One region of the Micrococcus sp. R8502A1 genome, then DNA from elsewhere that is predicted to be linked to it. Evidence: predicted binding sites of a transcription regulator. Region 1 holds the regulator's gene; each other region holds the start of a gene.

Region 1 (10,407 bases):
GCATGGCCGAGTCCGCCTCGGCCGCGCTCTCCGAGCACGGCGTGGTCCCGCAGATCCACCTGATCACGCTGCGGGAGCTCGCCACGGACATCGCGCAGGCCCTGGTGACCTTCGCGATCTCCCCGGCCCTGCGCGCCGCCCTGGACGAGGTCGCCCAGGCCGACGCCGTCATCGCGGTCTCGCCCACGTACAAGGCCTCCTACTCGGGCCTGTTCAAGTCCTTCTGGGACCTCGCGGAGCCCACGTCCGTCGTCGGGGTGCCCGTGCTCCTCGGCGCCACCGGCGGCACCGCCCGCCACTCGCTCATGATCGACACCGCCATGCGGCCGCTGTTCGCCTACCTCAAGGCCCGCATCGTGCCGACCGCGGTCTTCGCGGCCTCGGACGACTGGGGCGAGGCGGCCGGCGTGCAGGCCTCGATGCGGACCGACCCGCTGCAGTCCCGCATCCGGGCCGCCGGACGCGACCTGGCCGAGATCACCCTGAACCGCCCCCCGCGGGCACGCGCCGCCGCGCCCGCGGACCTCGACCTGGAGGTGACCCCCTTTGAGCAGCTCCTCAACCCCGGCCCCTGAGCCCGCCACGCAGGACGCGGCGCCGGCGGAGCCCGACGGCGGCTGGTTCGGCTCCGCCTCGGAGGCGCACCGCCCGGTGGACCCGCCCAAGCGCGCCTGGCGCGCGTACTTCGAGGCCACCCAGATGCTCACGGAGGTCCTGGAGCGCCGCCTGAAACAGGACTGCGGCATGTCGCTGGCCGACTACAACCTGCTGCTGCTCCTCTACGAGTCCCCCGAGGGCCGGCTCCGGCTGGGAGAGCTGGCGTCCCGGATGGTCTTCTCGCCGTCCCGCATCACCTACCAGGTGAAGACGCTCGTGGCCCGCGGCCTGATCGACCGCCGCCCGGTGGCCTGTGACCGGCGGGGCTTCGAGGCCGTCCTCACCGACGAGGGCCGGTCCGCCTTCCGACGCGCTGCGATCGAGCACGCCCGGCAGGTGGACGAGCTCTTCCTCGGCGACCTGGCGCCGGGCGAGGCGGAGTCCCTCACCCGGATCTTCTCCCGCCTGGGGCGGCGACTCGAGGGGCTGTGCTGACCGCGTCCCCACCTGGCCGGGGCCGCCCCGGGACGTCACGAGGCCCGGTGATCCGTGCGGGATCACCGGGCCTCGTCGTGCCGTTGGGGGCGGAATCGATCAGCCGACCAGCTGACCGCCCAGGGTCACGGTGGCGTCCGTGGCGGCGCCGGCCGCGTCGACCACGGTCACCACCACGGAGCCGCCCGCGGGCACCTCGGCCGGCACGGGCAGCCAGGCGCGGTACTCGCCGGTGAGGTCCAGGCCGTCCTGGCCCAGGACGGTGCCGTCCGCGTCATAGGCCGTGACGGTGACGGAGGCGAAGCCGCCCTGTTCGGTCTGCGCGACCACCTGGGTGCCGTAGGCGACACCCTCGGCGGGCGCGGCCACGACGTCGGTCACGCCCGGCGCGGCGGCCTCGGCGGCCGGGGTCTCAGCAGCGGGGGCCGCCTCGGCGGCCTCCTCCTCCGCGGCGGCCTCGGCGCGGGCCTTGAGCTCGGCCGCGATGGCCTCCTCCTCGGCCGGCGTGAACTCCGTCAGCTCGGACTCGTCCACGGCGGGCTCGCCGCCGGTGGGCAGGTCCTCGTCGGCCACGGGGCCCGCGACGTCGGCGATCGCCGGGGCGGTCTCGGCGGCCGGAGCGGTCTCCGCGGCCGCGGCGGTCTCCGCGGCCGCGGCGGTCTCGGCGGCGGGCGCCGCGGAGGCGTCCAGCGCGTCGAGGGACTCGACCGGGACCATGATCGAGGACATCGCCTGGGCGTCGCAGCCCACCACGTTGCCCTCGGCGTCGAAGGTCACCGGGGCGATGCCCGAGATGACCCCGACCACCCGCTGCTGGGCGTCATAGACGGCCCCGCCCGAGTCGCCGGCGTAGGTCGAGGCGGTGTCGAGGGCAACCTGATCCGCGTACGCGTCGTCGCAGACCGTGGCGGCCTCGAAGGTCTGCGTGTGGGACACGGTGTTCGGCGCGCCCAGCGGCACGGACGAGCCGTGGGTGTAGACGGTCTCGCCCACACCGATGGACGAGGCCGGCCGCGTGGACCAGTCGCCCACGACGTCGACGTCGTCGGCCAGGGCCACGCGGACCGCGTCCACGCCCGAATCGCCGGGCAGTGCCGAGACGGTGCCGATCGCGGTGCCGTCGACGTCGCGGACGGTCGAGCCGATCTGCCATTGGCCCGCACCACAGTGGGCAGCGGTGTAGGCGGTGGCCTCGTCGACGATGGTCAGGCTGCACGCCCCGGCCGGCGCGCTGATCGCCGAGCCCTGGGTGAGCGTGGTCTGCGCGAGGGCGGGGCCGGCGCCGGCCACCACCACCGCGCCCAGCGCCGCGGTGGCGACGCCGGTCAAGGTTCTGGTTCTCATGGGTACTCCTCGGAGGATGGGAGGCATGGGGCCGGCGCGCGGCGCACGGCCTCCAGGACGGGGTGGGGCCACCACGGGCCCTCCCCTCCCCCTTAACGGTACCGGACAGGCCGGGCGACCGATCAGGGTCGGCGGACCGTGATCTCCACGGAGTCGGCCCGCTCGGCCAGCAGCGGCAGGTCTGCCAGGAGGGTCTTGAGCGTGGCCGTCATCAGGCGCACCCCGGCCGCGTCGGCGTCCCGGGTGGGCATCGCGACGATCTGCAGCTCGGGCCCGGCCCCGCCTCCGTTCATCACCGCGCCGGAACCCGTGTGTGTGGCCACCCCCGACCCGGGTGCGAGGCCCAGGTTGAGCAGGTTCGGGACCAGGTCGGCGACCTCGGCGATCTCGTCCGCGATCTCCTGGTCCCGATAGGCGGGGGTCCACTCCCTCTGCTGGGCGAGCGACCACACGGCCGGGCGTCGCACCACGTACGTGTGCTCGGCGCCGGCGTCGATGACGACGAGCTCACAGCCCTCGTCCACGGCGGACAGGCAGGCACGCGGCAGCCACACGGCCACGGGTCGGGCGACCGGGTTCCACGCCGTCAGCGCGGGCACGTTCGTGAACACCGGCAGCGCCTGCCGGCCGTCCGGCGCGCGCATGGTCACGAGGGCCACGTCCGCGGCCTTGTCCCCGTGCGCCGCGACGTCGTGCTCGTGACCGGTGTGGTCGGCGTGGTCGTGGACGTCGTCCTCGTCCACGGCAAGGGTGGGCACGACGGCGGCGAACACGCGGATGCGCGCGAGCACCTCCGTCACCTCCCGCTCACCGGCGGAGCCGTCCGTCAGGGCCGCCATGACGGCGGTCCACTCGGCCGGGCTGGTGCCGTCGTCCTCGTCGAACACGTGCAACGGGTTCGCGGAGCCGTCCACGCCGGGGCCGGAGAGGTCACGGCCCTGCCACGGGACGCCCGCGGTGTCCGCGGTGTTCTCGCCCGCGGTCTTCTCCCGCATGCGGTCGAGTGCGGCCCGGATGTGCCCCGGCAGCTCCCGGGCCGCCGGATGCGGCACCGCGACCGTCTCGTCGATCGGACCGAGCCCGTCGTCGCGGCCCAGGCCGCCGTCGTCGTGCGAGCCCGTCACGGGGCGACCGGGCCGGGCTGCTCGGAGCGCGCCTGCTCCACCGTGGCGCCGCCGGCGACGGCCAGCGCCTGCTCCAGGCTGAAGCGGCCGGCGTACAGCGCCTTGCCCATGATCGCGCCCTCGACGCCCTGGCCGGTCATGGCCGCGAGCGCGGCAACGTCCTCGAGGGAGGAGATGCCGCCCGAGGCGACGACCGGCTTCGCGGTCTTCGCGCAGACCTGGGCGAGCAGCTCCGTGTTCGGCCCCTTGAGCGTGCCGTCCTTCGTGACGTCGGTGACCACGTAGCGGGCGCAGCCGGCATCCTCGAGGCGGGCGAGCACCTCCCAGAGGTCGCCGCCCTCCTTGGTCCAGCCGCGGGCGGCGAGCGTGGTGCCGCGCACGTCGAGGCCCACGGCCACCCGGTCGCCGAAGCGCTCGATGACGCGCGCGGTCCAGTCCGGGTCCTCGAGGGCGGCGGTGCCCAGGTTCACGCGCGCCGCACCCATCTCGAGGGCGTTCTCGAGCGAGGCGTCGTCGCGGATGCCGCCGGACAGCTCGATCTTCACGCCGATCTCCTCCACCACACGGCGCATGACCTCGCGGTTGTCACCGCGACCGAAGGCCGCGTCCAGGTCCACGAGGTGGATCCACTCCGCGCCGGCGCGCTGCCAGTCCAGGGCGGCGGTGACCGGGTCGCCGTACGAGGTGGCGCTGCCGGCCTCGCCCTGGACGAGGCGGACGGCCTGGCCGTCCTGGACGTCGACGGCGGGCAGCAGCTCGAGGGCGGGGGCGTTCGGGGTCATGGGGTTCCTCTCGGGTGGGGCGGCCGGCGCGGTCAGGCGCCGACGGTCAGGAAGGAGGCGGCGATGGCCATGCCGGCCAGCACGAGGACGATCACGATGGCCCACAGCGGCGCCTTCTGCGTGCGCATGGACCAGGCGGCGCCGAGCAGCAGCCCGCCGAGGGCGAGGTAGAGGACGGACCAGTAGGGCATCAGAGGGTCTCCAGCCAGTTGCGCAGCAGCTGCAGCCCGGCGTCCCCGGACTTCTCGGGGTGGAACTGCGTGGCCGACAGGGGGCCGTTCTCCACGGCGGCGATGAAGTCCGCGCCGTGGTGCGCCCAGGAGACCTGGGGCGGACGCATGGCGGAGATCGTCTGGTCGAACTCCCATTCGAGCACGCCGTAGGAGTGGACGAAGTAGAACCGCTCGTCCTCGATGCCCGCGAAGAGGGCGCTGCCCTCGGGCGGCCGGACGGTGTTCCAGCCCATGTGGGGCAGGACCTCGGCGGGCAGCTCGGCGACGACACCCGGCCACTCCCCCATGCCTGCGGTGCGCTCGCCGTGCTCGACGCCGGCGTCGAAGAGGATCTGGTGGCCCACGCAGATGCCGAGGACGGGTCGGCCCCCGGCCACGCGGCGGCCGATCCAGCGGGTGCCGCCGACCTCGGTCAGTGCCCGCATCACGGACGCGTACGCCCCGACGCCGGGCACGAGCAGCCCGTCGGCCTCCTGCACGGCCTGCGGATCGCGCGTGAGCTCGACCTCCGCGCCGGCCCGCTCCACGGCACGCAGCGCCGAGTGCACGTTGCCCGAGCCGTAGTCCAGGACGGCGACGCGCGGCCGCACGCCGGGGACGGTGGTGGGGCGGGCCATCAGAGGGCGCCCTTGGTGGAGGGCACGCCGGTCATGCGGGGGTCGTCCTCGACGGCGGCGCGCAGGGCGCGGGCGAAGGCCTTGAACTGCGCCTCGACGATGTGGTGCGGATCCCGGCCTCGCACGACGTCCATGTGGAGGCAGATCGCCGCGTGGTACGTGATCGACTCGAACACATGGCGGGTCATGGAACCGGTGAAGTGCCCGCCGATGAGGTGGTACTGCTGGCCCTCGGGCTCGCCCTCGTGCACGAGGTACGGCCGGCCGGAGACGTCGACGACGGCGCGCGCCAGCGCCTCGTCCAGCGGCACGGACGCCTCGCCGAAGCGGCGGATGCCGGACTTGTCCCCGAGCGCGGTCTTGAGCACCTCGCCCAGGGTGATGGCGACGTCCTCGACCGTGTGGTGCACGTCGATGTGCGTGTCCCCGGTGGCACGGACCGTCAGGTCGATCTGGGAGTGCCGGGACAGCGCGGTGAGCATGTGGTCGTAGAACGGCACGGTGGTGGAGATTTCAGCGCGGCCGGTGCCGTCCAGATCCATCTCGACGTACACGTCCGACTCGCTCGTGGTGCGCGTCATGCGCGCACGGCGTCCGGAGATCAACTCGGCTGCCACGGGTCCTCCTCGGGCTGGGTCCGCACCGGTCCGGGACGGGTGCGGGGGGATGCGGGTGCGCGCGGCCGGTGCCGGCGGGCCGGGGCGCCGCGCGCGCTGTCCCTATCCTAGGGAGCCGGGCGGACGCCGAGACTCCGGTGACGCCTCAGGACCGGTGCCCGGTCTCGCCGAGGACCTCCGCGAGAGCGGTGAGGAACGCCGTCGTCTCCGCCTCGGTGCCGGCGGTGACGCGCAGGTGGTGCGGGATGCCGACGTCCCGCACGAGGACGCCGCGGTCGAGCAGGCGGCGCCACACGTCGGACGCGTCCTCGAGGTGACCGAAGAAGACGAAGTTCGAGTCGGACACCGAGGGCCTCAGTCCCAGGCCGCGCAGGGTGGAGACGATGCGGTCGCGCTGGGCCTTGATGTCCTCCACGGTGCGCAGCAGCGCGTCCACGTGATCGAGGGCGGCCTCCGCCGTGGCCTGCGTGACCGCGGAGAGGTGGTACGGCAGGCGCACCAGGCGCAGGGCGTCGGCGACGGCGGGGTCCGCGGCCAGGTAGCCCAGGCGCGCGCCGGCCAGGGCGAACGCCTTGGACATGGTGCGCGTGACGATCAGCCGCTCACGGCCGGGCAGGAGCGTGAGGGCGGAGCGGGTGCCGGCGAGGGCGAACTCCGCGTAGGCCTCGTCCACGACGACCATCGCGCCGGGCCCGCCGGCAGCCTCGTTCTCCGCCTGCGCGGCGTACACGGCCTCGATGGTCGCCAGGTCCAGGGCGGTGCCCGTCGGGTTGTTGGGGGAGGCCAGGAAGACGACGTGCGGACGGTGCTCCCGCACCATGGCCGCCGCGTGCTCGGCGCTGAGGCTGTGGTCTTCGGCGCGGCCGCCGTCCACGAACACGGTGTCCGTGCCGCCGGCCAGCAGCGGGTACATCGAGTACGAGGGCAGGAAGCTCAGCAGTGTCCGCCCGGGGCCGCCGAAGGCCTGGAGGATCTGCTGCAGGATCTCGTTGGAGCCGTTGCCGGCCCACACGTGATCCGCCGTGAGGCCGTGGCCGAGGTAGCCGGCGAGCGCGCGGCGCAACCCCGTGAACTCGCGGTCCGGGTAGCGGTTCAGCCCCCCGGCGACGGCCGCGACCCGCTCGGCGATGGCGGCGGCGACCTCCTCCGGCACCGGGTGCGTGTTCTCGTTGGTGTTGAGCATGTACGGCACGTCCAGCTGGGGGGCGCCGTAGGGGCTCAGGCCGCGGAGGTTCTCGCGCAGGGGCAGAGTGCTGAGGTCGGTCATGGCCGCCAGTCTAGGAACCGTGCAGGGCGAGGCCCGCCGTGCGTCACCGCATGGCCGGGACGAACAGCTCCTCACCCGGGGCGGGTGCCCGGCCCTCGAGCCCGTTGAGCTCGTCGATCGTGGCGATCACCTCGTAGACGTCCGCCTCCGGCGCCACCGTGGTGGCGATGGTCCACAGGCTGTCCCCGGGCATGACCGTGACGGACTGGGTGGCCGGTCCCGCGGTGTCCGCGGACACCGCGGCGGGCGACAGCAGCACACCCAGGAAGAAGGCGGCCGCCAGCGTGGCGGCCACGGCCGCGGCGATCACGGGGATCCCCCGCAGCACGAGGCGGCCGCGGCGGGTCAGACGGATGGTGGCCGGACGCGGCCGCGCCGTCGCGGGCGAGCCGGCGAACTGGGCGGTGGTGAGCGTCATGGTGTCCTCCTCCGGGGCGGATGCCCTCCAGGTGATCGAACATGTGTTCGAATCCGTTCGAATGCCTTTCTAGCACAGGTGTTCGAGACATGCCACGACGAGATCGAACATATCTTTGAAGGAGAGGCGGCTCTCCTCTAGGCTCGAGGCCATGCACGGACGCCCCGGAACGCCCCGGGACCGCCAAGACACAGGCAACCAGCGGGGGCGGACACGGTAAGCGTCCGGACGGCAGCCGGACGCCGGAACACGAGTCCGGCCACCATCACCCCGGGAGAACGGACGGCAGCCATGAGCACCACCGACGATCAGCCGGCGGCGCGCGCGCCGCTCACCGACCGCCAGCGGCGGATCGTGCAGACCATCCGGGACGCGATCGCCGACCACGGCTACCCGCCCTCCATGCGCGAGATCGGCGACGCCGCGGGCCTGGCCTCGCTCTCCTCCGTCACGCACCAGCTGGGCCGTCTCGAGCGGCACGGCTACATCCGGCGCGACCCCGGACGCCCGCGTGCCCTCGAGGTGCTGCTCGACGTGGACGGCACCCCGCTGGGCGAGGCCGCCTCCCCCACCGCTGCGCCGTCGTCGCGGGTCTCCGCGATCCCCGCGTGGCACACCGGCGCAGACGAGGCGGACAGCGTGCCGGTCCCCTGGGTCGGCCGCATCGCGGCGGGCGGCCCCGTCCTGGCCGAGCAGCAGGTCGAGGACGTCATGGCGATCCCGCGACGCCTCACGGGCGAGGGCGAGCTGTTCATGCTGCGCGTCACGGGCGACTCGATGGTGGACGCCGCGATCTGCGACGGCGACTGGGTGGTGGTGCGCCGGCAGGACACGGCGGAGAATGGCGACATCGTCGCGGCCCTCCTCGACGACGAGGCCACCGTGAAGACCTTCCGCCGCCGCGACGGGCACACCTGGCTCCTCCCCCAGAACACGGCCTACGAGCCCATCCTCGGCGATCACGCCACCGTGATGGGGCGGGTCGTCACGGTCCTGCGTTCGCTCTGACCCGCTCCCTCCGGCCGGGCCGACGGCCCGAGGCCGAGCGAGGTCAATCGCCCGAGGCGAGCCGTGCCAGCACCCCGCGGACGACGTCGCGGTCCGTGGTGCGCCAGAAGTCCGGCAGGGCGCTCGTGATGTAGCCGCCGTACCGCTCGGTGGCCAGGCGGGGGTCCAGCACGGCCACCACGCCGCGGTCCGTCACGGAGCGCACGAGGCGCCCGGCGCCCTGGGCCATGCGCACGGCCGCATGCGTGGCGGAGATCCGCATGAACCCGTTGCCGCCGTGCCGGGCGACGTCCCGGGTGCGGGCCTGGGAGAGCGGGTCGTCCGGCCGCGGGAACGGGATGCGGTCGATCACCACGAGCCGCAGCGAGTTCCCCGGCACGTCCACGCCCTGCCACAGGCTCATGGTCCCGAACAGGGACGTGTCCGGCTCCTCGGAGAACTGGCGCACGAGGGCGGAGAGGGTCGCGTCCCCCTGGCACAGGATCGTGGTCTTCGGCCCGAGCCGACGGCGCATCTCGGCGGCGGCGTCCTCGGCCGCCCGGCGCGAGGAGAACAGGCCGAGGGCCCCGCCCCGCGACGCCCTCAGGAGCGCCTCGAGCTCATCCAGGGACTCGGGCGAGGCCGTCCGGCCGGGCCGGGGCAGGTGCCGGGCCACGTAGAGCACCCCCTGACGCGGGTAGTCGAAGGGGCTGCCGACGTCGAGGGCCTCGAACTTCGGGGCGTCCGGGCCGGCCAGGCCCACGTCGCCGGCCACCGAGTCGAACCGGCGCTCCCCCGAGCCCACGGTGAGCGTGGCGGAGGTGAGCACCGTCGTCGCCTTGCCGAACAGGCCCTCCCGCAGCTTGCCGGCCACCGAGAGCGGGGCCACGTAGAGCTGGGGCGGGTCGGTCTCGTCCCCCGGCTGCCAGCCCACGCCGGGCTCGAAGTGGCCGGGGCGGGTGGCCCACAGCACCTCGGGGAAGTCGGCCTCGGGCCGGGCCGCGAGCATGCGCTCCACCACCTCGAGGACCTCGAGGATCCGCGAGCGCGCCATCTGCCGTCCGCCGTCGGCGTCGGCCTCCTTGTCCTTGTCCTGGCCGAGGTCGGACAGGCACTGGCGCGCGGCCGTGAGGACGCCGGTGAGGGCCTGCTCCTGGACCTCGTCCGGGCCCGCGGCGATCAGACCGGACGGAGTGTCCGTGAACGCGCGGTCCAGGGCCGCCCCGGCCTCGATCAGGTCCTCCACGGCCACGGTGGTGTGGCGGCGCAGCGAGGTGGCCGCGCCGTGCACGATCGACCCGGACAGCTGCCCGGTGACCGCACCGGTCACCCGGTCCTGCAGCTCGTGGGCCTCGTCCACGACGACGGCCGAGTACGCCGGCAGCACCGCGAGGCCCTCGAAGGCGCTGATGGCGAGCATCGCGTGGTTGGTGACCACGACGTCCGCGTCCGCCGCGTCCGCGCGGGCACGCTCGGAGAAGCACTCCTCGGCCTGGGGGCAGCGGGACGCGCCGAGGCAGTCGACCGCGGTGACGGAGACCTGCCGCCACGCGCGGTCGGTGACGGGGACCTCGAGGTCGTCGCGGTCCCCGGTCTCGGTCTGGTCCGCCCACGCCCGCAGGTACATGACCTCCTTGCCCAACAGGGAGGAGGGCCCGGCGGCGCCGTCCGTGGCGGAGCCGATCACCCCGCCGTCGTCGGCGACCGTGAAGAGGGCCTCCTCGCCCTCATCCCCGGGGTAGCCGCCGTCCACCTTGTGGCGACAGAGGTAGTTGGAGCGGCCCTTGACCAGGGCGACGACGGGCTCGCGAGGCAGCTCGTCCTTGAGCGCCTCGACCAGCCGGGGGGCGTCCCGCTTCATGATCTGGGCCTGCAGGGCGAGCGTGGCCGTGGCGACGACGACGGGGTCCTCCTGCGTCATCGCGT
Region 2 (10,407 bases), on a different contig from region 1:
CCCCATGTTCACGGCCGTCGAGCCGGACGGGGTGCGGATGCCCGACGGCTCGTTCGAACCGGCGGACGTGATCCTCTGGGCCACCGGCTTCCGGCCGGCGATCCGGCACCTCGCTCCCCTGCGGCTGCGCACGCCCGCCGGCGGCATCCGCGTGGCGGGCGGGCGCGCCCTGGACGAGCCGCGCCTGTTCCTCCTCGGCTACGGCCCCTCCCAGTCCACAGTCGGGGCCAACCGCGCCGGGCGCGACGCAGCGCGCGCGATCCTCTCGGACCTGGCCGGGCCGGCGTCGGGCTGAAGGCCGCCACGACCCGCTGACTACGATGGTCGCCGTGAGCTCCGCATCCCATTACTTCGACGTCGACCCCTCCGCGCCCGAGCGACGCCGCACCGTGCGGACGCGCCTGGCCGGCCGCGACGTCGAGGTCCAGACGGCCAACGGGATCTTCTCCCCGGACGGTCTGGACAAGGGCACCGCGGCCCTGTTCTCGGCCGTGCCCGCGCCGCCGGCGAGGGGCCGGTTCCTCGACGTCGGCGCGGGCTGGGGGCCGGTCGCCCTCACGCTGGCGCTGCGGTCGCCCGAGGCGGAGGTGACCGCCGTCGAGGTCAACGACCGCTCCCTGCAGCTGACCCGCGACAACGCCGCGGCGCTGGGTCTCGACAATCTCGTGGCACTGCGGCCGGAGGACGTCCCCGAGGGCGCGGAGTTCGACCTCATCTGGTCCAACCCGCCCATCCGGATCGGCAAGCCGGCGCTGCACGCCCTGCTGGAGCGGTGGCTGCCGCGCCTGGCCCCCGGCGGCGAGGCCTGGCTGGTGGTGCAGAAGAACCTCGGCGCGGACTCGCTGCTGCCGTGGATCGGCCGGATGCTCGAGGAGCGCGCGCCCGGCCGGTTCACCGCGGAGCGGGCGGACAGCGTCAAGGGCTTCCGGATCCTGCGGGTGGCGCGGGCGCGCTGAGACGCCGTTCCCCGAACGACAGCGGTTCGTGGCCCGCCGTTTCCCGAACGACAGCGGTCAGGCGGTGAGTTCGCCGTCGAAGACCAGCTCGGCCGGGCCCGAGAGGACCACGTGCTCGGCCCCCTCCGGGCCCGGCACGACATCCACGGCCAGCACGCCGCCGGGCACCTCGACGAGCCACGAGTCCGAGCCCTGGTCGCCCGACCACGCGCGCATCGCCACGGCCGCCGCGCACGCGCCCGTCCCGCAGGACTGGGTCTCGCCCACCCCGCGCTCGTGCACGCGCATCCGCACGCGGCCGACGCCCTCGCGCACGAGCGGCTCGTGCGCGGCCACGAACTCGACGTTCGTGCCGTGCGGCGGGGCGGGGTCCACCTCGGGGGCGCGGCCCAGGTCCAGGCCCTGCAGGTCGGCGAAGGAGGCCAGCGGGACCACGGTGTGGGGGTTGCCCATCGAGATGCTCAGCGCCGGACGCGGATCGGTGAGGCCGTGGGCACGGACCATCGAGTCCGACGCCGCCTCCTCCGCGAGCTCGGGGTCGAGGTAGGACCAGGGGCCCATGTCGATCGCGTAGCCGTGCTCGAGCCGGGTCACGGCCTTCACGCCGGCGCGCGTGCCGATGGTGATCGCCCGGCCGGGGGCCAGGTCCACGAGACCCTTCTCGACCAGGAAGTGCACGAAGACGCGCACCCCGTTGCCGCACATCTCGGCGATCGAGCCGTCGCCGTTGCGGTAGTCCATGAACCACTCGGCCTCGGGGTGCTCGGCGAGCAGCGCCTCACCCTCCGGCAGGCGTGCCGAGCGCACGGCGCGGATGACGCCGTCGGCGCCGATCCCCCGGTGCCGGTCGGCCAGCCGTGCGACGCGCTGGGCGTCGAGCTGCGTGTTGCCGTCCGGGTCGGCGATCAGCACGAAGTCGTTGCCCGTGCCATGGCCCTTCGTGAACGGCACGCGCGGCGCGCTCGCGTGGAGGGGGTCCTGGGCGGCGGGCGCCGCGGGCTGCTCGGTCATGAGCCCAGTCTAGGTGGCGTCCCCGGCGACGACGGCGAGCGCCTCCGCCACGATGTCCTCGCCCTGCGCGTCGAGCCAGACGACGCGCGGGTCGGCCCGGAACCAGGTCTCCTGGCGTCGGGCGAACCGGCGCGTGGCCACGACGGTCTGCTCGGCCGCCTCCGCCTCGGTGAGCTCGCCGTCGAGGACGGCGAGCATCTGGGCGTAGCCGATGGCGCGGGACGCGGTCGGTCCCTGCCGCAGCCCCTCCGGCCCGGGGACGTCGAGGCGGCGGACCTCGTCCAGCAGGCCCTCGGCCAGCATGCGCTCCACCCGGGCCGCGATCCGCCGGTGCAGCTCGGCCCGGTCCAGGCGCAGGCCGAGCTGCACCACGGGGGCGACCTCCGGGGCGTACGTGCGCTCCGGCATGAACGCGGAGAACGGGCGGCCCGTCAGCCGGCACACCTCCAGCGCGCGCACGATGCGGCGGGCGTCCTGCAGCCGCTCCGCCGAGACCGGGTCCAGGGCGGCCAGCTCGGCCCTCAGCCCGGCCAGGCCCTCCCGCTGCGCGCGCGCCTCCAGCTCGGCCCGCAGCGCCGGGTCCGTGGGCGGGAACTCGAGCACGTCCAGCGCCGCCCGCACGTACAGCCCGGAGCCACCCACGAGGATCGGGGTCCGACCCCGCGCGCGGATCTGGTCGAACAGGTCGCGGGCCGCGGACTGGAAGGCCGCCACCGAGGCCTCCTGGCCGACGTCGAGCACGTCCAGCTGATGGTGCGGGACGCCCTCGCGTTCAGCCTGGGTGACCTTCGCCGTGCCCACGTCCATCCCCCGGTAGAACTGCAGGGCGTCCCCGTTGACCACCTCGCCGTCCAGCGCGTGCGCCAGGGCGACGGCGAGGGCGGACTTGCCCGTCGCCGTCGCCCCGACGACGGCGACGACGGGCGGCCGGGCCGCGGCGGCGGACATCAGGACCGCGGGCGCAGGGTCGGCATGCCGAGGCTCGTGGCCCCGGAGCCGCCCGCCGTGCCGGGGGCGGGCGCGCCGCACGACTCGGCCTGGGCGCGGTCCCACGCGTCGCCGGCCCGGGAGCGGCGCAGGACGTAGTCCTGTGCGGTCGGGTCGGCGACGGCGAAGAACGGGTGGGCCTCGGTGACCGTCACGGTGACGAAGTCGCCGGGGCGGGGGGTCTCGGCGCCGGCGGGCACGGAGAAGTGCACGAGCCGGTTGTCGGGTGCGCGCCCGGACAGGCGGCCGCGCTCCGCGGCCTTAGAGCCGGAGTCGGCGGTGACGAGCAGCTCCTGGCGGGTGCCGACGAGCGTGGCCATCTCCTCGGCCGAGATCCGGTCCTGCAGGGCCACGAGGCGCTCGAAGCGCTCCTGGACGACGGCCTTGGGCACCTGGTGGTCCATCTCCCCGGCCGGGGTCCCAGGGCGGATGGAGTACTGGAAGGTGAACGCGGAGGAGAAGCGGGAGGCCTCGACCACGCGCATCGTCTCGGCGAAGTCCTCCTCGGTCTCCCCGGGGAAGCCGACGATGATGTCCGTGGTGATGGCGGCGTGCGGGATGCGCTCGCGCACCTTCTCCAGGATCCGCAGGAACTTCGCGGACCGGTAGGAGCGGCGCATGTCCTTGAGCACCTTGTCCGAGCCCGACTGCAGGGGCATGTGCAGCTGCGGCATGACGTTGGGGGTCTCGGCCATCGCGTCGATGACGTCGTCCGTGAACGCGGCCGGGTGGGGGCTGGTGAAGCGGACGCGTTCGAGGCCCTCGATCTCCCCGCACGCGCGCAGCAGCTTGGCGAACGCGCCGCGGTCGCCGAACTCGACGCCGTAGGTGTTCACGTTCTGGCCCAGCAGCGTGACCTCGACGGCGCCGGCGTCGACGAGCGCCTGCACCTCGGCGAGGATCTCCCCGGGGCGGCGGTCCTTCTCCTTGCCGCGCAGCGACGGGACGATGCAGAACGTGCACGTGTTGTTGCAGCCCACGGAGATGGACACCCAGCCGGAGTGGGTGGAGTCGCGCTTGGTGGGCAGGGTGGAGGGGAACACCTCGAGCGACTCGAGGATCTCGATCTCGGCCTCGGCGTTGTGGCGGGAGCGCTCCAGCAGCACGGGCAGGGAGCCGATGTTGTGGGTGCCGAAGACGACGTCCACCCACGGGGCCCTGCGCTGGATGGCGGCCTGGTCCTTCTGGGCGAGGCACCCGCCGACGGCGATCTGCATGCCCGGGTGCGCGTCCTTCACCGCACGCAGGTTGCCGAGGTTGCCGTACAGGCGGTTGTCCGCGTTCTCGCGGACCGCGCACGTGTTGAAGACCACGAGGTCGGCCTGGGCGTCCTCGGCGACCGGGGCGTAGCCGGTGGACTCGAGCAGGCCGGAGATGCGCTCGGAGTCGTGCACGTTCATCTGGCAGCCGAAGGTACGGACCTCATAGGTCAGACCCTCGTGCGGGCGCGCGGCGGCGCCGTCCTGCGCGAGCGGGGTGGTGCGGGGGGTGGGGTCCGTCAGAGTCACCGCACCATTCTAGGAACTCCGGGCGCGGCCCGGATCCGCTCACTCCTCGTGCTCGGCGAGGACCTCCTTCACGACGGCGAACGCGAGGCCGCCGCCGTAGCCCTTGCGTCCCAGCATGCCGACGAGGCGGCGGGTCACCTTGTTCCGCTCGGCCCGGGCCTCCGGCGAGGCACCGCCGGGGACGGTGCGGCCCCGCAGCCGTCGGCGCACGAGGTCGAGGGCGGCGGTCCGTTCGTCCTCGCCGTCGATGGCCTCGAGCGCCTCGGCGGCGATCTCCCGGTCCACGCCCTTCTGCTGGAGCTCGTGCCCGAGGGCACGGCGCGCCAGGCCCTTGCTTCGGTGACGGCTGCGGACCCAGACCTCGGCGAAGGCGGCGTCATCCACGAGGCGCACCTCCTCGAAGCGGTCGAGGACGCGCTCGATCAGCTCGGGCTCGGCCTGGCGCTCGGCGAGCTTGCGTTCGAGCTGGCCGCGGGAGCGGGGGCCCAGGGCGAGCTGGCGCAGGACGACCTCGCGTGCGGCCTCCTCGCGCTCACGCGGTGCGGTGGGCAGGGGCGCCGGGCCGGGGCGACGTCGGGGGCGGTCGGTCTCGACGGCGGGGCGGGGATCCACGGCCGGGCGTCCCTCGTCGCGAGGACGGCCACGCCGCGGGGGCGTGGTGGCCCGCTTCCGGCCCCGGCGCTCGATGTCCGCCCGGGTGTCCTCGCGCCCGGACCAGGGCAGCGCACGGGGCCCGGCGCCGGGCGCGGGACTGGGCAGATCGCTCGCGCGAGTCAGCAGGGCCCCGAGATCCGGTGCTGCGCCGGGGGCGGGATCCGAGCCGTCCCCCGCGGGGGTTCCGGCGTCGCGCGCGGGCACGGCGTCCCGCGCGGCGTCCGCGTCGGACGACGTCGGCTCCGGTGCGCCGGCCAGGTCGAGCCACATCCGGCCCACGTCCGAGTCCCGGGCGTCGTCGAACGCGGACGCACCGGAGGCGGAGCCGCTCCGGCCGGTCGTCTCCGACCGGTGGGCGGCCCCGCCTCCGACGTTCCTGCGCGATCGGGTCATCCGACGGCGGTGTCCCCCGGAACCGCGGTCAGGGCCGGGGCCTCGTCGTCCTCGGCCTCCGGGGCCACGCCGATGCCGAGCTTCGTGAGGATGCGCTCCTCGATCTCGTTGGCGAGGTCCGGGTTGTCCTTGAGGAAGCGACGGGCGTTCTCCTTGCCCTGCCCGAGCTGGTCCCCGTCATAGGTGAACCACGCGCCGGACTTCTTGACGATGCCCTCCTCGACACCCATGTCGATCAGGCCGCCCTCGCGGGAGATGCCGACCCCGTAGAGGATGTCGAACTCGGCCTGCTTGAAGGGCGGGGCCATCTTGTTCTTGACGATCTTCACGCGGGTGCGGTTGCCGACGGGGTTGCCGGCCTCCTTGAGGGTCTCGATGCGGCGGACGTCGATGCGCACGGACGCATAGAACTTGAGCGCCTTGCCGCCCGTGGTGGTCTCCGGGGAGCCGAAGAACACGCCGATCTTCTCGCGCAGCTGGTTGATGAAGATGGCCGTGGTCTTGGTCTGGTGCAGGCGGCCGGTCACCTTGCGCAGCGCCTGGGACATGAGGCGGGCCTGCAGGCCGACGTGGGAGTCGCCCATCTCGCCCTCGATCTCGGCGCGCGGGGTCAGCGCGGCCACGGAGTCGATGACGACGATGTCCAGGGTGCCCGAGGAGACGAGCATGTCCATGATCTCCAGGGCCTGCTCGCCGGTGTCCGGCTGGCTGACCAGCAGGGCGTCCGTGTCCACCCCGAGCTGGCGGGCGTAGACCGGGTCCAGGGCGTGCTCCGCGTCGATGAAGGCCGCGATGCCGCCGTTGCGCTGCGCGTTGGCCACCGCGTGCAGGGCCAGGGTGGTCTTGCCCGAGGACTCCGGGCCGTAGATCTCCACCACGCGGCCGCGCGGCAGGCCGCCGATGCCCAGGGCCACGTCCATGGCCACCGAGCCCGTGGGGATGACCTCGACGGGTGCCTGGGTCTGGTCCCCCAGCCGCATGACGGAACCCTTGCCGAACTGCTTGTCGATCTGGGCGAGAGCGGCCTCGAGGGCCTTCTCGCGATCCGTCACCTTGCTCATCCTTCACCCCTAGCTCTGGTGGTGCTGCCGCGGACGCTGGAGCGCCCGCCTCGGTCATGTCCGTGAATCTACGGGGGGGCGGCGGACACGATAAGCGTGGCCGGCCCCGCCTGTGCACGAGATCACCCCGTCGCACTGCTGTGCAGGACTCTACCGCATTCTTCGAACACGTGTTCGAACAGGGGCAGTGCCCCGCCAGCGCGTCGCGGCGTCAGCGTTTCGGCGGCACGTCCCGACCGAGACGCCGCTCCTGCGGGATCTCATGCAGGTCGCAGACCGCCAGCCAGACCCGCCGCGGGTCCACGCCGGCGGCGAGCGCCGCCGTCGCGGTGGTGTCCAGGCCGGGCAGGTGCAAGGAGTCGGCCACGAGGCCGGCCCGGGCGGGGCCGAACTCCTCGTCCATCAGCCGGCGGAACTCGCTCTCGCGCACGGGCGGTCCTCTCTGTGGTCGGTCGCGGGGTCAGGGACGGGGACGCAGACGGCGCGGGCGCCCCGAGACGGGGCGCCCGCGCCGTGGGTGTGGCGGGGTCAGCGGCCGGCCAGCGAGCCCAGGCTGGGGTCCGTGAGGTCGTCCGGCAGGGTGTCCGGGACGACCATGCCCTCCTGCTCCACGAGCCGGTCCGAGACCTCCCGCAGCAGGTAGGACAGCGGGATGTCCAGCGCCTGGCAGATCGAGGCCAGCAGCTCGGAGGAGGCCTCCTTCTGGCCGCGCTCCACCTCCGACAGGTAGCCGAGCGAGACACGGGCGTCGTGCGAGACCTCGCGCAGGGTGCGGCCCTGGAGCTGCCGGACGTCGCGCAGGACGTCGCCGATCTCGTGGCGGAGGAGGGGCATGCTGCGCTCCTTGATGTCGGGGGCGGCCGCGCGGGGACGGGGCTGGTCATCGACCCAGCGCGTGATTCCGTGGGAATGGACGGGATGTCGCATCATGTCTATCGCCTGCTCCTGGACTTTTCCTGAAGGGCGCCGGGCCGCGGGCCTGATCCCGCGGGGCACTCTTCTTGACTCGTTACATTCAACGTCGGGCGGGGTCGCGTTCATTCCCGACACATGGTCTCCTCCGCCGTCAGGCCCTCGGCGGCCCCGTCGCCCTCGTGCCGCTCCGAGCGCCGATGCCGTTCCCGCAGGGAGTACGTGGCGTTCCGGATGCGGTCGGAGTCGTCCAGGCTCGAGCCGACGGCCCCGGCCATCGTGCCCATCGACGCCGCGAGCCACACGAGCCGCACGTAGTCGCCCACGCCGCCGGGCTGGTCGAGCTCCTCCTCCAGATACTCCACGGGGATGATCATGAGCGCGACCAGCAGCAGCGTGACGAAGAGCAGGACGTAGACCACGGTGCAGGCCAGACCGACGGTGAGCACGGTGGAGAGGTTGTCCAGCCGCGAGCTGTGCCGGTGGGTCGCACCGTGCGTCCACAGGCCGTTCGTGGTGACCAGCCACGCCACCAGCAGCACCACGGACAGCACGCTGACCGCCGCGAGCCGCACCGGGGACATCACGCTGGAGAGCACCCAGATGGAGCCGAAGAACACGCCGTAGGCACCGGCCGCACTGGCCGAGGCGATCGTGAACGTCATATCCCGCGGCATGAGCAGCGGCCGGTTGGCCATCACCATCCCGGCCAGCAGACGCAGCGTGCCCGTCCAGCCCTTCACGTACACCGTGGACGCGCGTCGGGACTCACCGCCCATCCCGGTGGTCGTGGTGACGTCCGCGTCGACGTCGCCCAGCGGGGCGATGCCCCGCAGCGCGGCCGTGTCGGGCTCGGGAGGCTCGTCCGTCGGGGACCGGCCGCCGTCCTCCTCCACCTCGCCGGACTCGTCGGAGGACTGCACGTCCAGCTCCCCGTCCGGCGGGTCCACGTGCGGGGCGGTGTCGATGTGCTCGACGATCCGCAGCACCGTCTCCCGCAGCCGGCGGGCCGGGGTGATGACCCCCAGCGCCGGTACGCACACGACGCCGACCCGCAGCTGCGGCACGACGTCCGCCACCACGCCGCGCCGGTCGTCGAACCGGGGCAGGTCGACGACGGCGACCACCGTGTCCCATCCCCGCCCGTTCGCGAGTGAGCGGACCGGCTCCTCCAGGACCATGCCCCCGGTCGCACCGACCGGCAGCGACTCCTGCCGTGTCTCGACCCGCCAGCCGCCGGGCTGCGGCAGGCGGTCGTCGAGCCGGTCCTCGACATCCCCGGCGATGCGGCGCACGAGGGCCCACGGGGTGCCCGGGTCGGCCACGAGGCCGATGACGCGGGGGCCCGGGGCGTCGTCGCCGTCCTGCGGCGCATGCTCGGGCGGGGTGGGAGGCGATGCGGTCTCCATCGCGCCGAACCTACGCGGCGGGGCGGGCCGGCACCAGGGACGGGGCGCCGAGGCGGGTCGGTCGGCGCCCCCATGCAGCCTCAGTGGCCGCGGCCGGCGAGCAGGCGCGTCAGGGCCTGCAGCGCCGCGGCGACGGTGGCCTCCCGGATCGCGGCCCGGTCGCCGTCGAGCCGGAGGAGGATCGCGGTGGCCGCGCCGTCGCGCTCGCCGCCGAACACGTCCAGCGCGCTCGCGTCCGCGTCGGGCACGGCCAGGCCGAGCCACACGGTGCCCACCGGCTGGCCCTGGTGCGGCTCGGGCCCGGCGACGCCCGTGGTGGCCACACCGACGTCGGCGCCCAGGGCCGCCCGGGCGCCGAGGGCCATCCGTCGGGCCACGTCCGCGTCCACCGCCCCGACCCGCGCGAGCAGGTCCTCCGGCACACCCAGCAGGCCGGTCTTCACGGCGTTCTGGTAGGCCACCACGCCCCCGTGCAGCACGGCCGACGCCCCGGGGACGTCGGCCAGGCGCGCGGCCAGCAGGCCGGCGGTGAGGGACTCCCCCGTCGCCACCGTGAGGCCCGCGTCCGCGAGCGCGTGCACCACGTCCCGGGCCGCCGCCATGGTCATCGCCTCAGGCCCCCCGCTGGGCGGCGAGGGCGTCCCGCCGCAGGATCCACGCGTCCTTGACGTACTCCAGACCGGTCAGCACCGTCAGCACGGTGGCGGCCCCGATGACCGCCCAGCCGGCCCACGGCCACCAGCCGCCCACGAGCGGAGCCATGGGCAGGAGCAGCAGGCCGATGCCCACGGTCTGCAGCACGGTCTTGAGCTTGCCGCCGCGGCCGGCCGGCATCACGCCGTAGCGGATCACCACGAAGCGCATCAGGGTGATGCCCCATTCGCGCACCAGGATCACGATGGTCACCCACCACCACAGCTCGCCCAGCAGGGAGAACAGCACGAGGGCCGTGCCCGTGAGCAGCTTGTCCGCGATGGGGTCCGCGATCTTGCCGAAGTCGGTGATCAACCCGCGGGCGCGGGCGATGTCCCCGTCGAGCTTGTCGGTGTACATGGCCGCCGCGAACAGCGCCAGCGCGACCCAGCGGGCGACGAGCGAGTCGCCGCCCCACGGCCCGCCGGCCCACAGCGCCCAGGCGAAGAAGGGCACCATCAGGATGCGCACCGAGGTCAGGATGTTCGGCAGGTTCCAGGCGGACACGTGCTGCGCCCCACCCGCCGTGCTCATCTGCCCGTCAGCTGCCACGCGCCCTCCGATCCCTCGTCGTCGTCCTCATCGTTCCAGTCCACGGCGGCCGGGCGCGAGTCCAGATCCTCCTGCACCAGGTCGCGCGGACCGGACGACGCCGAGGCGTCGCCGTCGCCGGAGGTGGCCGAGGGCGGGGTGTCTCCGGAGATGGTGGCGAGCACGTCCGCGAGGTCGTCGGGCTTGACCAGCACGTCGCGGGCCTTGGAGCCCTCGGAGGGGCCCACGACGCCGCGGGACTCCATGAGGTCCATGAGGCGGCCGGCCTTCG
Region 3 (10,407 bases), on a different contig from region 1:
GGCCGATCGGGTGCCGTGCGGCCGGGGCGGGCCCCGCCGGCCGGCCCGACGTCGGTGCGCACCTTCACGGGCCAGCCGCCCGTGCCGTGGTGCGGGATGTCCGGCAGGGGCTGCGTCCCGGTGCCCGCCCGGCCGCTGCGGCGCGCGGCGGCGGCTCGGCGGTCCGCCGCGAGCCAGTCCCGCCACTGCTGCCGGGTGGCGTCCAGGTAGTCGGGGTCCGGGAGCGTCTCGGGCCGGTGCAGGTCCCAGGCGCGCACGGCCTGGACGGACACGGCCCGGTCGCCGGTGCGCCGGACGGTGCCCTCGATCAGCAGGAGGCGGGCGGAGAAGAGCATCTCCCCGGAGGCGTGCTGGGCCTCGGTGAAGAAGGAGGCGTCCACGCAGCCGGTGCCGTCGTCCACGGAGAGGAACACCACCCGCTTGCCGCTGCGCATGGGCGGGGTCTGGGTGGCCACGCGCACCCCGGCCACGAGCACCCGGGACTGCGTGCGCAGCCCGAGCAGGTCCTTCGCCCGGGTGACGCCGAGCGCGTCCAGGTACGGGGCGTGGGAGTCCATGAGGTGGGCGGTGACGTCCAGGGCGGTGAGCTCCAGCTCGGTGCGGACCCGGGCGGCCGGGCCCGGGTCCGGGAAGAGCGGGGCGAGGGCGGTGAGCTCGGTGTCCGGCAGGTCCAGGGACAGCTGGCCCTCCACCTGCCGTGGACGGGCGGACCGCGAGCGCGGGGCGGTGCGGCCGGGGGCGGTGCCGCGGGTGGTGGAGTGCTGGAGTTCGAGGTGGTGGACGAGGTCGGTGCGGGAGGCGCCGCCGGGTGGGAGGAGGCAGTCGAGGGCGCCGAGCTGGGCGAGACGTTCGAGGTTGCGGGCGGTGGGGCGGGCGCGGTCGCGGACGTCGGCGAGGGAGCGGTAGGGGCGGCCGGCGTCGAGGCGGTCGGTCTCGGCTTCGCTGAGTCCGGAGAGGCTGGTGAGGGGCAGGCGGATGCCCCAGCGGCCGGGGGCGCCGTCGTCGACCTCGGGGTGGGCGGGGACCCATTCGACGTGGACGTGGCGGGAGGAGGCGTTGACGTCCACGGGGAGGACGGGGATGCCCATGCGGCGGGCCTCGGCGACCATGAGGCGGGCGGGGTACATGCCGGGGTCGTGTTCGAGGATGGCGGCCATGAAGGCGGCGGGGTGGTGGGTCTTGAGCCAGGCGGAGTGGTAGGTGGGGACGGCGAAGGCGGCGCCGTGGGCCTTGCAGAAGCCGAAGGAGCCGAAGGCGGAGAGGGTGGCCCAGACCTCGTCGATGACGTCGAGGGAGTAGCCGCGGGCGAGGGCGCCGGTGCGGAAGGCCTCTTCGACGAGGTGTTCCTGCGGGCCGCCGAGGAGGCGGCGGTGCTCGTCGGCGCGGGCCAGTCCGCAGCCGGTCATGACGTCCATGGTGCGCAGGTCCTGTTCGTGGAAGACGGTGACCCCGTGGGTCTCGGCGAGGACGGGCCGCAGGTCGGGGTGCGGGTAGTGGGCGGGTGCCCAGCCGTGCCGCTGTTCGAGGAAGGGTCGGACCATGTCGGACTGCATGGGGCCGGGGCGGAAGAGGGAGATGTCCACGGTGAGGTCGTTGAACTCGCGGGGGGCGAGTTTGCCGACGAGTTCGCGCTGGCCCGGGGACTCGATCTGGAAGCAGCCGAGGGTGTGGGTGGTGCGGATCATCGCGTAGGTGGCGTCGTCGTCGAGGGGCACCTGTTCGAGGTCGATGCGCTCGCCCGTGGTGCGTTCGACCTCGGCGATCGTGTAGGCGATGGCGGACTGCATGCGCACGCCGAGGATGTCGAGCTTGAGGAAGCCCATGGGGTCCATGTCGTGCTTGTCGAACTGGCTCATGGGCAGGCCCATGCCGGAGGGCTGGACGGGGGTGCGGTGCAGCAGGGTGGCGTCGCCGAGGATGACGCCGCAGGGGTGCATGGAGATGTGGCGGGGCAGGCGGTCGAGGCGTTCGGTGAGGTCGACGAGCAAGTCCAGCTGGCGGTCGCCCTCGGCGCGGCCGGACTCGATGCGGCGGGAGAGGCCGCCGAGTTCGGGCATGCGCTGGAGGGCTTCGCGGAAGTTCGAGGCGGAGAAGCGCCAGAGCTGCTTGGCGATGGCGTCCACCTCGGGTTCGGGCATGCCGAGGGCGAGGCCGGCGTCGCGGACGGCGCCGCGGGCCCGGTAGGCGTTCTGCATGCTCATGAGGGTGGTGCGCTCGGCGCCGAAGCGTTCGACGACGGCGTGGTAGATCTCGTGGCGGCGGGCGGACTCCACGTCGATGTCGATGTCCGGGAGGGTGGAGCGGTCGGTGGAGAGGAAGCGCTCCATGATCAGGCCGTTGGCCATGGGGTCGACATGGGAGATGCGCAGGGCGTGGTTGACGAGGGAGGAGGCGCCGGAGCCGCGGGCGGCCACGCGGATGCCCATGCCCTCGATGAGGTCGACGACGGCGGCCACGGTGAGGAAGTAGGAGGAGAAGCCGAGTCGGGTGATGATGCCGAGCTCGTGTTCGGCGCGGTCCTGCAGGTCTCGGGCCGCCTGGCTGGTGCCGGGGAGGCCTCCTCCGGTGTGGAGGTGGGGGTAGCGGGCGAGGAGGCCGGTGCGGGTGCGCTCGCGCAGCACGTGCTCCGGGGGGCCGTCGATGCCGATGACGGCGGCCTCGGGGACGCGAGGCACGCCCCAGCCGAGGTCGGTCTCGGGGTCGAGTGCGCAGGCCTCGGCGAGGCGGCGGGTGGCCTCGAGCAGGGGGGCGGGGCGGTCGTCGGCGGCGGAGGCGACCTCGTGGGCGATGCGGTGCATGGCGGCGGTGGACTTGAGCCAGCCCTGCCCGTTGGGCTGCAGGTCGTGGAGGGCGTCGAGGGAGCTGAGGGCGCGGACGGCGTCGAGGACGTCCGCGGTGGCGGCACCGTCCGGGGCCGCGTAGCGCACGGCGTTGGTCAGGACGGCGGGGATGCGGGCCTGGCGGGCGGCGCGGAGGGTCTTCACGGCGTGCCCGGTGTCGAGGCGGTGGCCGGGGGCGGAGAGGTGGGTGACGACGTCGGCGTGGGGGCTGCCTGCGGGCAGGGCCGCCTTCCAGCGGCGCAGGGCGGCGAGGCCGGCCGCGTACCGGCGGCGGGCCAGGTGGCGGCCGACGTCCGAGTCCGGGCCGAGGAGGACGAACAGCTCGGGGGTGGGCGGGTTGTCCCGGTTGGCGGCGGTGGGGACCCGGCCGGCCGCCGCGGCGGCGAGCTCGGCGACGCTGGCCCACGGGCTGCCGCCCGCCGCTCCCCCGGTGGTGCGGGCGTGGGCGGCGGAGACGAGCTCACACAGGGAGCGGTAGCCGGAGCCATGACAGCCTCCTCGGGCGAGCACGACCACGCGGCCGGCGTCCTCGTCCTCGCTCCACCGGACGGCCAGGTCCACGCCCACGATCGGGGTGATGCCGTGGCGCAGGCAGGCGCCCACGTGTTTGGCCATGCCGTAGAGCCCGTCCCGGTCGGTGCAGGCCAGCAGGTCCATGTCCGCGGCCGCGGCGGCGGCCACGAGGTCCTCGGGCCAGCTGACCCCGTAATGGGCACTGAACGCGGAGGCGACGTGCAGGTGGGCGAAGGGGGCGGCGGTGCGTCCGGCCGCGGCGGCCTGGCTCATGCCGACCGCCTCAGGTCCTGGGCGTGCTCGTGGACGCGCACGAGCCGCCACCGGCCGGAGTCCAGGTGGTGGGCGACGTCGAGGGTCTGCAGGGGCGCGGCGCCGGCCCGGGCCAGGCGGACCTGCAGCCGCCACATCTCGTGGTCGACGAGACCGGCGCCGCGGCCCTTCTCCGCGCGGACCTCCTCCGCCCACCAGCGGCGCCGCTCGAACCAGCGCACGGGGCGCTCTGCGAGGACGTAGTCCCGCCCGTTCCAGCGCAGCCCCTGCGGGGTACCGTCTGCCCCGCACTCCACCGCCACCGACTGTGTGAGGACTCCCATTCTGCTTCTCTCCCTGTGCACTGCTGACCGGACCGACGACGGGATGCCGTCGGGCGATGGGAGCGCGGCCCGTCCGGCGGACCGGACGCGGGGAAGAAGTGGGAAGGTGGGGCCGCACCCCCGATCGTACTCGAATATGTGTTCGAATGCGATGGAGGCGAACGTAGGGTGGCCGCCGGACACGTTAAGGACGCATCGCCCCGAGACGAGCGAGGCCGGGAACGCCCTTTTCGTGAGACCGGCTGGCCGAGTCCTGGCGGGGGACCTCGAATCCGACCCTGGGGCGCACATGCACGAGAAAATCGTCTCTTGGGCCGGAAGAAGTGCGTCGGCACGGCCCTGTGGACAATGCGAGCAGGACCACAATCCGTCTGCGTATACTCCGAACCAACCGGGCCTCGCATGCCACGGGCACCGCGCTGCGGGATCAGCGCGGGAGGCGCGGACACACGACGGACGTCCAGTTGGAGGGGAAATGTCTCTCACCGCACCCGGGCGCGCCCTGCGCCGCCACCGATTCGCCCAGGCCGGCACGCTCAGCGTGGCCTTGGCGCTCGCGCTGACCGCCTGCGGCGGACAGTCCGAGCCCGCCGAGTCGTCGACGACGTCGCCCTCGTCCGCCAAGCCCGCCGTCGAGACGTCCGCGCCCGCGAGCACGAGCGAGACCGCAGGCGTCAGCTCATCCCCCGCGGCCACGACGAGCGGGTCCGGCGAATACATGCCCGCGTCTGCCGACGGCCCCGCTCAGAACGTGCCCAAGCCGGAGATGCCCGCCGCCATGAAGGAAGAGACCAAGGAGGGCGCCGAGGCGGCGATTCGCTATTTCTGGGAGGCCATTTACTACACTGACCAGACCGGAGAAACTGCTGATTTTGATTCGACATACAGCGAATACTGCGAGCTTTGCCAAGCCGTATCCGACTCAACTGCCCAACACTACAAAGAAGGTGGCTGGTCGACGGGAGAGCGCACCTCGATCAAATCGTTGACTCTCACCCCGTCAGAGTTTGGCTACACCGCTACTCTTGTTCGTGACGCATCCGCTGTAGAGGTCTTCGACTCGCAGGGCGTTAGAGACGACTCTGCCAGTGGGGTGGAAACTCACGACGAGACCTGGCTGGCCGACGTAGTCTACGAACCCTCCAAGGGCCACTGGGTGATCGATGAGATGCAAAATCACCAGGATGCTCAATAATGCCTTCCATCCCGCGTATTTTGATTGCGATAGTAACTGCTTGCATTGCCCTAACGCTGATTCAAGCGCCATCGGCACACGCACAGCGCGCGAAGCCCTGCACCGATGTTCCCATTAGTGGCAAGCGAGAAGACGTCGAATTTAGGATTCGAACGCAGTGCAAGAAACAGTCGCGAACACAGCCCCCTCAGCCGGCCTCCGAACCGGTATCAGAAGTTGCCGCTCCAAGAGCCAGAGAAAAGCCGGCAATCGAGCAGCGCACTGTAGACGCCTGTTTTCCGAATCAAGAGAATAATTCCGATTTTGGGACGTGTCGCGAACAGACCGAGGCCTTTTGCCCAGAAGGGGCATGGGTACGTGAGCAGTTCGTCGACACAACTCGCCCAGATAGGGATCCCTATTACAGCCGGCCGGAATGCGTTACTGCGGGTTCGCCAGCCCCAGCAGCAGACGGCGCCCCGCCCGTCTCCATCGACGAGGTCCGCACGCTCCTCGTGCTGGAGCCTGAGATCCGGTCGGACAACGGCGGACGCGGGATCCGCAATGCGGAGACCAACTTCTACGCAGACGCCGAGACGCGCACGCTCGTCACCACCCTCAACGGGGTCGAGGTCGAACTCCGCGCCACGCCGGTGAGCTTCCACTGGGATTACGGGGACGGGTCCCCCACCAAGACCACCTCGGTCGCAGGCCAGAGCCAGCCGGAGTTCAACGTCCCCACCCCCACGAGCCACGTGTACGAGGACACCGGGCAGTACACGGTCCGCCTCACCACCGTGTACATCGGCGAATACCGGGAGGCCGGGGGCGAGTGGGTGCTCATCCCGGGCACCATCAGCCTCGACTCGGCCCCTGTCACCGCGAACATCTGGCGCACCATCACCCGCAATGTCGCCGATGACTGCAGCGTCGACTCCTCAGCCTGGGGCTGCACCGGCCCCATCGAATCCGCTCCGGCCGGCTGAGCACAGACCGCGGGGCGGCCGACGGTCTCCCGTCCACCGCCCCGCGGCCCACTCGTCGGCCGGGTGTGTCAGACCTGGCGCACCCGCCCCCGGGCCATGAGCACGAGTCCCGCGCCGAGGGCCGCGAGCGCTCCGAGCGCGCCCGCCGGAACTTCACGCCCGGTCTCGACCGTGTCCGGGGTCGTGTGGGCCTCCTCCCCGCCCGTTCCCTCCCCCGGTTCCTCCCCGGCCACGGGGGCCGGAGTGTCGACGGGCTCCTGCTCGGCGGGCGGCACCGGGTCCGCCTCACCGGGAGACGGGGCGTCCTCCTCCGCCGGCACGTTCAGGGCCCGGGGCTTCTGCCCGTCCGCGAGCAACTCGACGAGCGCGAAGACGTCGGACCGCTCCGCGTCCTGGGTGATGATGACGTCCTCACTCTTAGTCACCCCGTCCAGCGACCAGTCGAGGACGAGGCGATCGTCGGTCGGGTATGTCGCGTCGGCGAGGTAGTGAAACCCGGTGAAGAAGTCCAACGTGGTGTCGCGCCAGAGGGCACCCCAGCGCGGACCCCACGAGAGTTCCGCGACCGCCGCGTCGTCGCCCAGGCCTTCGGACCGGAACGGCAGCAGCACGCCCGGCTCGGCGTGCTGCAGCGTGAGGAACCGCTCGGGGTAGTCCCCGAACACGGGGTCGGCCAGGCTGTGCTCGCCCCACGCGAAGACGAGCCCGGCAGAAGGGCCTATGTCGCCCTCCGGAGTGCCGGCGGCCTCGTCATAGAGGGCGGCGGCCACCGGGGTACCGTCCACGGACAGGGTGAACAGGAGATGACCGTCTCCGGCCTCGCCGAGCAGCGCCCGCGCATCCGCCACGCGCACCGCACCGAGGTCTGAGTAGACGTCGTCGTACACCAACGGGACGGCCACCTGGTCACCGTGGCCGGTCTCCATGCTGTACGGGGCGACGGTGAGCGCGATCTGGTCCTGACGCAGGTCGAAGAAGCCCTCCATGACGACGAGGCCCGGCACCATCTGGCGGAACGTGCCGGAACGGATGCCCTGCTCGGGAGTCCAGCGGGAGGCCAGGTCAGGCAGCTCGAAGCCCGGGCCGGGCGCCGGCTCCGGGCCCCACGCGCAGTCACACACCCCCTCGGAGACGGTGGGTCCCGCCTCTTCCACGGCGACGGCGGGCGCGGCCCCGGCGAAGAGACTCACGGTCAGGATCGCGGCGGCGGCGAGACGGGCGGGGCGGGTGGTCGGGACGAACGGGCGGGTGGACACCTTGAACGAGGACGGGGACGACATCATGGCAGGACGCTCCTGGTGAATGGCCACGCGGGCTCGGGTGACGGACTGCGGTTCACCGGCCTCACCGTGGCACCCCTCCAAAAGATGCGGCGCTCATACCGGCCCGGTGACACCCACGCTACGCAGAGCCCATTCTCAGGGGGAGTTCAGAACGGTCTCGGATCCGTCTCGATCCGGTCACGATGCCGCGGCACCGCGCTCCCGCGTCTCACGGGCCGATCACCGTCGTCGCCCCGTCTCTCAGAGCAGCGTGCCCTGCTGCTCTCTCATCTCCTGGATCAGCTCCGGCCCGTTGTTCCGGACGTTCCCCACGGCGCCCCCCACGGGCCGCAGCGACCAGCCCGCCGCGACGTCGTACGCGCCGGCGCACACCTGGCCCACGAGGGCGTCGGCTTCTTCGGCGGACCCGAGCGTGTCCGGAGCGAGCCACCGGTCCATCGTCTCGGCGCCCATGGGCACGGGTAGCCGGTCGTGCAGCTGGCCGAGCGCGGCGAGCACCGGCTCGTCGTCGTCCGCGTCGGGCGCGGCCATGGTGAGGACCGTCGTCGAGAGGACCCAGGCGTCCTCCCCCGCGGCCTTGGCCTCGGGGTCCTGCCACCACTCGTACAGGCCGGCGAACCAGATGACCGGCCCCTCGCCGTCCCCGGCCCCGGCCGGGTGCACGTAGTAGGGCTGCTTCTTCGCGGCCCGCCCGTCGGGACCCTTGGCGCCAGGCTCCGGCGTCTTCCACTCGTAGTAGCCCTCCGCCGGCACGGCGCAGCGGCGGGCGCGGACGGCGGCCCGGAACGTCGTCTTGGAGGCCACGGTCTCCGAGCGCGCGTTGAACGCACGGGACCCCACGGACAGCTCCTTCGCCCACGGCGGCACCAGGCCCCAGCGTGCCACGTGGATCCGCCGGGTCACTCCGACGCCAACGCCATCCGCGTGCGCCACGAGGATCGGCACCTCGGCTGTCGGCGCCACGTTCCAGCTCTGGCGGAGCACCAGCTCCTCATTCGTCTCGGCATCGCCCAGGGCCACCAGGTCGCTCGTGGCGCGGGCCATCACGTAGCGGCCGCACACGTCAGCGGTCCCTCCCGTCCCGGCCACGCTCGACATACATCCACGCGATGCCGAGGGCGAAGCCCATCATCGCGCAGCCGAGCACATTGCCCCAGGGACTCTCGGTGCCCAGTCCGAACACCACTCCCAGGCCGACGCCGATCAGCAGCCCCACCAGCGGGATGCGCCACTGAGCGAGCGTGCCGGCACCGGCCGGAGCCCCGGCTGGAGCCTCCGGAGCCTCGGACGCCTCGTCCTCGTCTCTGCCATGTCGTGCCACGGTTCGCCCCTCCGTTCGCATCGATGTTGCGGGTCCGGTTGCAGTCTCCCCCGGCCGTCGTGGTGACGCCACACACCAGGCCCCCCGGCCGCTCACCGATGCGTCGCACAGGGTCCTGTGATGGGATGGGCAGAACGAGCCCGCACGCCGCGCCGCCCCACGCATGCGCGGCATCGGGCAGAACCCCACCACCAGGAGGAACAACGTGTCCCAGAAGGTCCGCGGCGTCGTCGCCATGGCGAAGGACGCCCCCGTCACCGTCGAGACCATCGTCATCCCCGATCCGGGACCCGGCGAGGCCGTCGTCGACATCAAGACCTGCGGCGTCTGCCACACGGATCTGCACTACCAGCAGGGCGGGATCGGGGACGAGTACCCGTACCTGCTCGGCCACGAGGCCACGGGTGTGGTCTCCGCGATCGGCGAGGGCGTCGACCACCTCAAGGTCGGCGACACCGTGATCCTCAACTGGCGCGCCGTGTGCGGCGAGTGCCGCGCGTGCCGGAAGGGCGAGCCGAAGTACTGCTTCAACACCCACAACGCGACCCAGAAGATGACCCTCGAGGACGGCACGGAGCTGTCCCCGGCCCTGGGCATCGGGGCGTTCGCGGACAAGACGCTCGTCCACGCCAAGCAGTGCACCCAGGTCGACGGCGTCGACACTCCCAAGGAACAGGCCGCGGTCGGCCTGCTCGGCTGCGGGATCATGGCCGGCATCGGCGCGGCCATCAACACCGGCGAGGTCAAGCTCGGCGAGTCCGTGGCCGTGATCGGCTGCGGCGGCGTCGGCGTGGCCGCGATCGCCGGGGCGAAGCTCGCCGGCGCCACCACGATCATCGCGGTGGACATCGACGCCAAGAAGCTCGCGAAGGCCGAGGAGCTCGGCGCCACCCACACCGTGAACTCGAAGGACGAGGACCCCGTGGAGGCCATCCGCGCGGCGACCGGCGGCTTCGGCGCCGACGTGGTCATCGAGGCGGTCGGCCGCCCGGAGACCTACGAGCAGGCGTTCTACGCCCGGGACCTGGCCGGCCGCGTCGTCCTGGTGGGCGTGCCCACCCCCGGCATGGAGCTGAAGCTGCCCCTGCTGGAGGTCTTCGGCCGCGGCGGCGCGCTGAAGTCCTCGTGGTACGGCGACTGCCTGCCGGAGCGCGACTTCCCGATGCTCGTGGACCAGTACCGCCTGGGCCGCCTGCCGCTGGACGAGTTCGTCACGGAGACCATCGCCCTGGACGAGGTGAACGAGGCCTTCGAGACGATGAAGTCCGGCGAGGTCCTGCGCTCGGTGGTGGTGCTCTGATGGCGCGCATCGATCACCTGGTCACCTCCGGCACGTTCTCCCTGGACGGGGAGACGTTCGACGTGGACAACAACGTGTGGATCGTCGGCGGCGCGGAGCAGTGCGTCGTCATCGACCCGGCCCATGATGCCTCGGCCGTCTGGAAGAAGGTGAACGGCCGCCAGGTGCTGGCCATCGTCCTCACCCACGGCCACGACGACCACATCCGCCAGGTCCAGGAGTTCCGCCAGATGGTGGACGCCCCCGCGCTGCTCCACCCCGCCGACCGCATGCTCTGGGACGACGTCTTCCCCGACGAGGAGCCCGATGGCGCGCTCGCCGAGGGCGACGTCCTGCGCGTGGCCGGCGTCGAGCTGCGGGTGCTGCACACCCCCGGCCACTCCCCCGGCTCGGT

Evidence for each region. Region 1 encodes LexA, which represses DNA repair genes until DNA is damaged. Its sites were predicted from a motif close to TCGAACANNTGTTCGA; they were not measured.
Region 2: recA (recombinase RecA) is a predicted target of LexA. The motif match lies at 6,733-6,748, and genes of this name have one in related genera.
Region 3: FLM69_RS01570 (DUF6504 family protein) is a predicted target of LexA. The motif match lies at 4,080-4,095, and genes of this name have one in related genera.

The regions. Positions count from the first base shown of each region.
Region 1 covers NZ_VIGS01000001.1:2,199-12,605, reverse strand. The annotation lists gene FLM69_RS00060 (FMN reductase) at 1-575, shown strand, start outside; gene FLM69_RS00055 (MarR family winged helix-turn-helix transcriptional regulator) at 547-1,092, shown strand; gene FLM69_RS00050 (trypsin-like serine protease) at 1,192-2,436, opposite strand; gene FLM69_RS00045 (SseB family protein) at 2,559-3,560, opposite strand; gene priA (bifunctional 1-(5-phosphoribosyl)-5-((5-phosphoribosylamino)methylideneamino)imidazole-4-carboxamide isomerase/phosphoribosylanthranilate isomerase PriA) at 3,557-4,342, opposite strand; gene FLM69_RS11340 (hypothetical protein) at 4,375-4,533, opposite strand; gene hisH (imidazole glycerol phosphate synthase subunit HisH) at 4,533-5,192, opposite strand; gene hisB (imidazoleglycerol-phosphate dehydratase HisB) at 5,192-5,773, opposite strand; gene FLM69_RS00025 (histidinol-phosphate transaminase) at 5,955-7,076, opposite strand; gene FLM69_RS00020 (LysM peptidoglycan-binding domain-containing protein) at 7,120-7,494, opposite strand; gene lexA (transcriptional repressor LexA) at 7,786-8,502, shown strand; gene FLM69_RS00010 (ATP-dependent DNA helicase) at 8,546-10,407, opposite strand, start outside.
Region 2 covers NZ_VIGS01000013.1:39,075-49,481, reverse strand. The annotation lists gene FLM69_RS04405 (NAD(P)-binding domain-containing protein) at 1-295, shown strand, start outside; gene FLM69_RS04400 (class I SAM-dependent methyltransferase) at 321-956, shown strand; gene dapF (diaminopimelate epimerase) at 1,014-1,967, opposite strand; gene miaA (tRNA (adenosine(37)-N6)-dimethylallyltransferase MiaA) at 1,977-2,915, opposite strand; gene miaB (tRNA (N6-isopentenyl adenosine(37)-C2)-methylthiotransferase MiaB) at 2,915-4,462, opposite strand; gene FLM69_RS04380 (regulatory protein RecX) at 4,502-5,509, opposite strand; gene recA (recombinase RecA) at 5,506-6,570, opposite strand; gene FLM69_RS04370 (DUF3046 domain-containing protein) at 6,782-7,000, opposite strand; gene FLM69_RS04365 (helix-turn-helix domain-containing protein) at 7,099-7,500, opposite strand; gene FLM69_RS04360 (hypothetical protein) at 7,608-8,891, opposite strand; gene FLM69_RS04355 (CinA family protein) at 8,972-9,493, opposite strand; gene FLM69_RS04350 (CDP-alcohol phosphatidyltransferase family protein) at 9,504-10,118, opposite strand; gene FLM69_RS04345 (DNA translocase FtsK) at 10,115-10,407, opposite strand, start outside.
Region 3 covers NZ_VIGS01000004.1:18,054-28,460, forward strand. The annotation lists gene FLM69_RS01565 (DNA polymerase III subunit alpha) at 1-3,626, opposite strand, end outside; gene FLM69_RS01570 (DUF6504 family protein) at 3,623-3,949, opposite strand; gene FLM69_RS01575 (DUF6318 family protein) at 4,425-5,144, shown strand; gene FLM69_RS01580 (PKD domain-containing protein) at 5,639-6,109, shown strand; gene FLM69_RS11480 (hypothetical protein) at 6,178-7,392, opposite strand; gene FLM69_RS01595 (SOS response-associated peptidase) at 7,633-8,454, opposite strand; gene FLM69_RS01600 (hypothetical protein) at 8,456-8,713, opposite strand; gene FLM69_RS01605 (S-(hydroxymethyl)mycothiol dehydrogenase) at 8,919-10,013, shown strand; gene FLM69_RS01610 (MBL fold metallo-hydrolase) at 10,013-10,407, shown strand, end outside.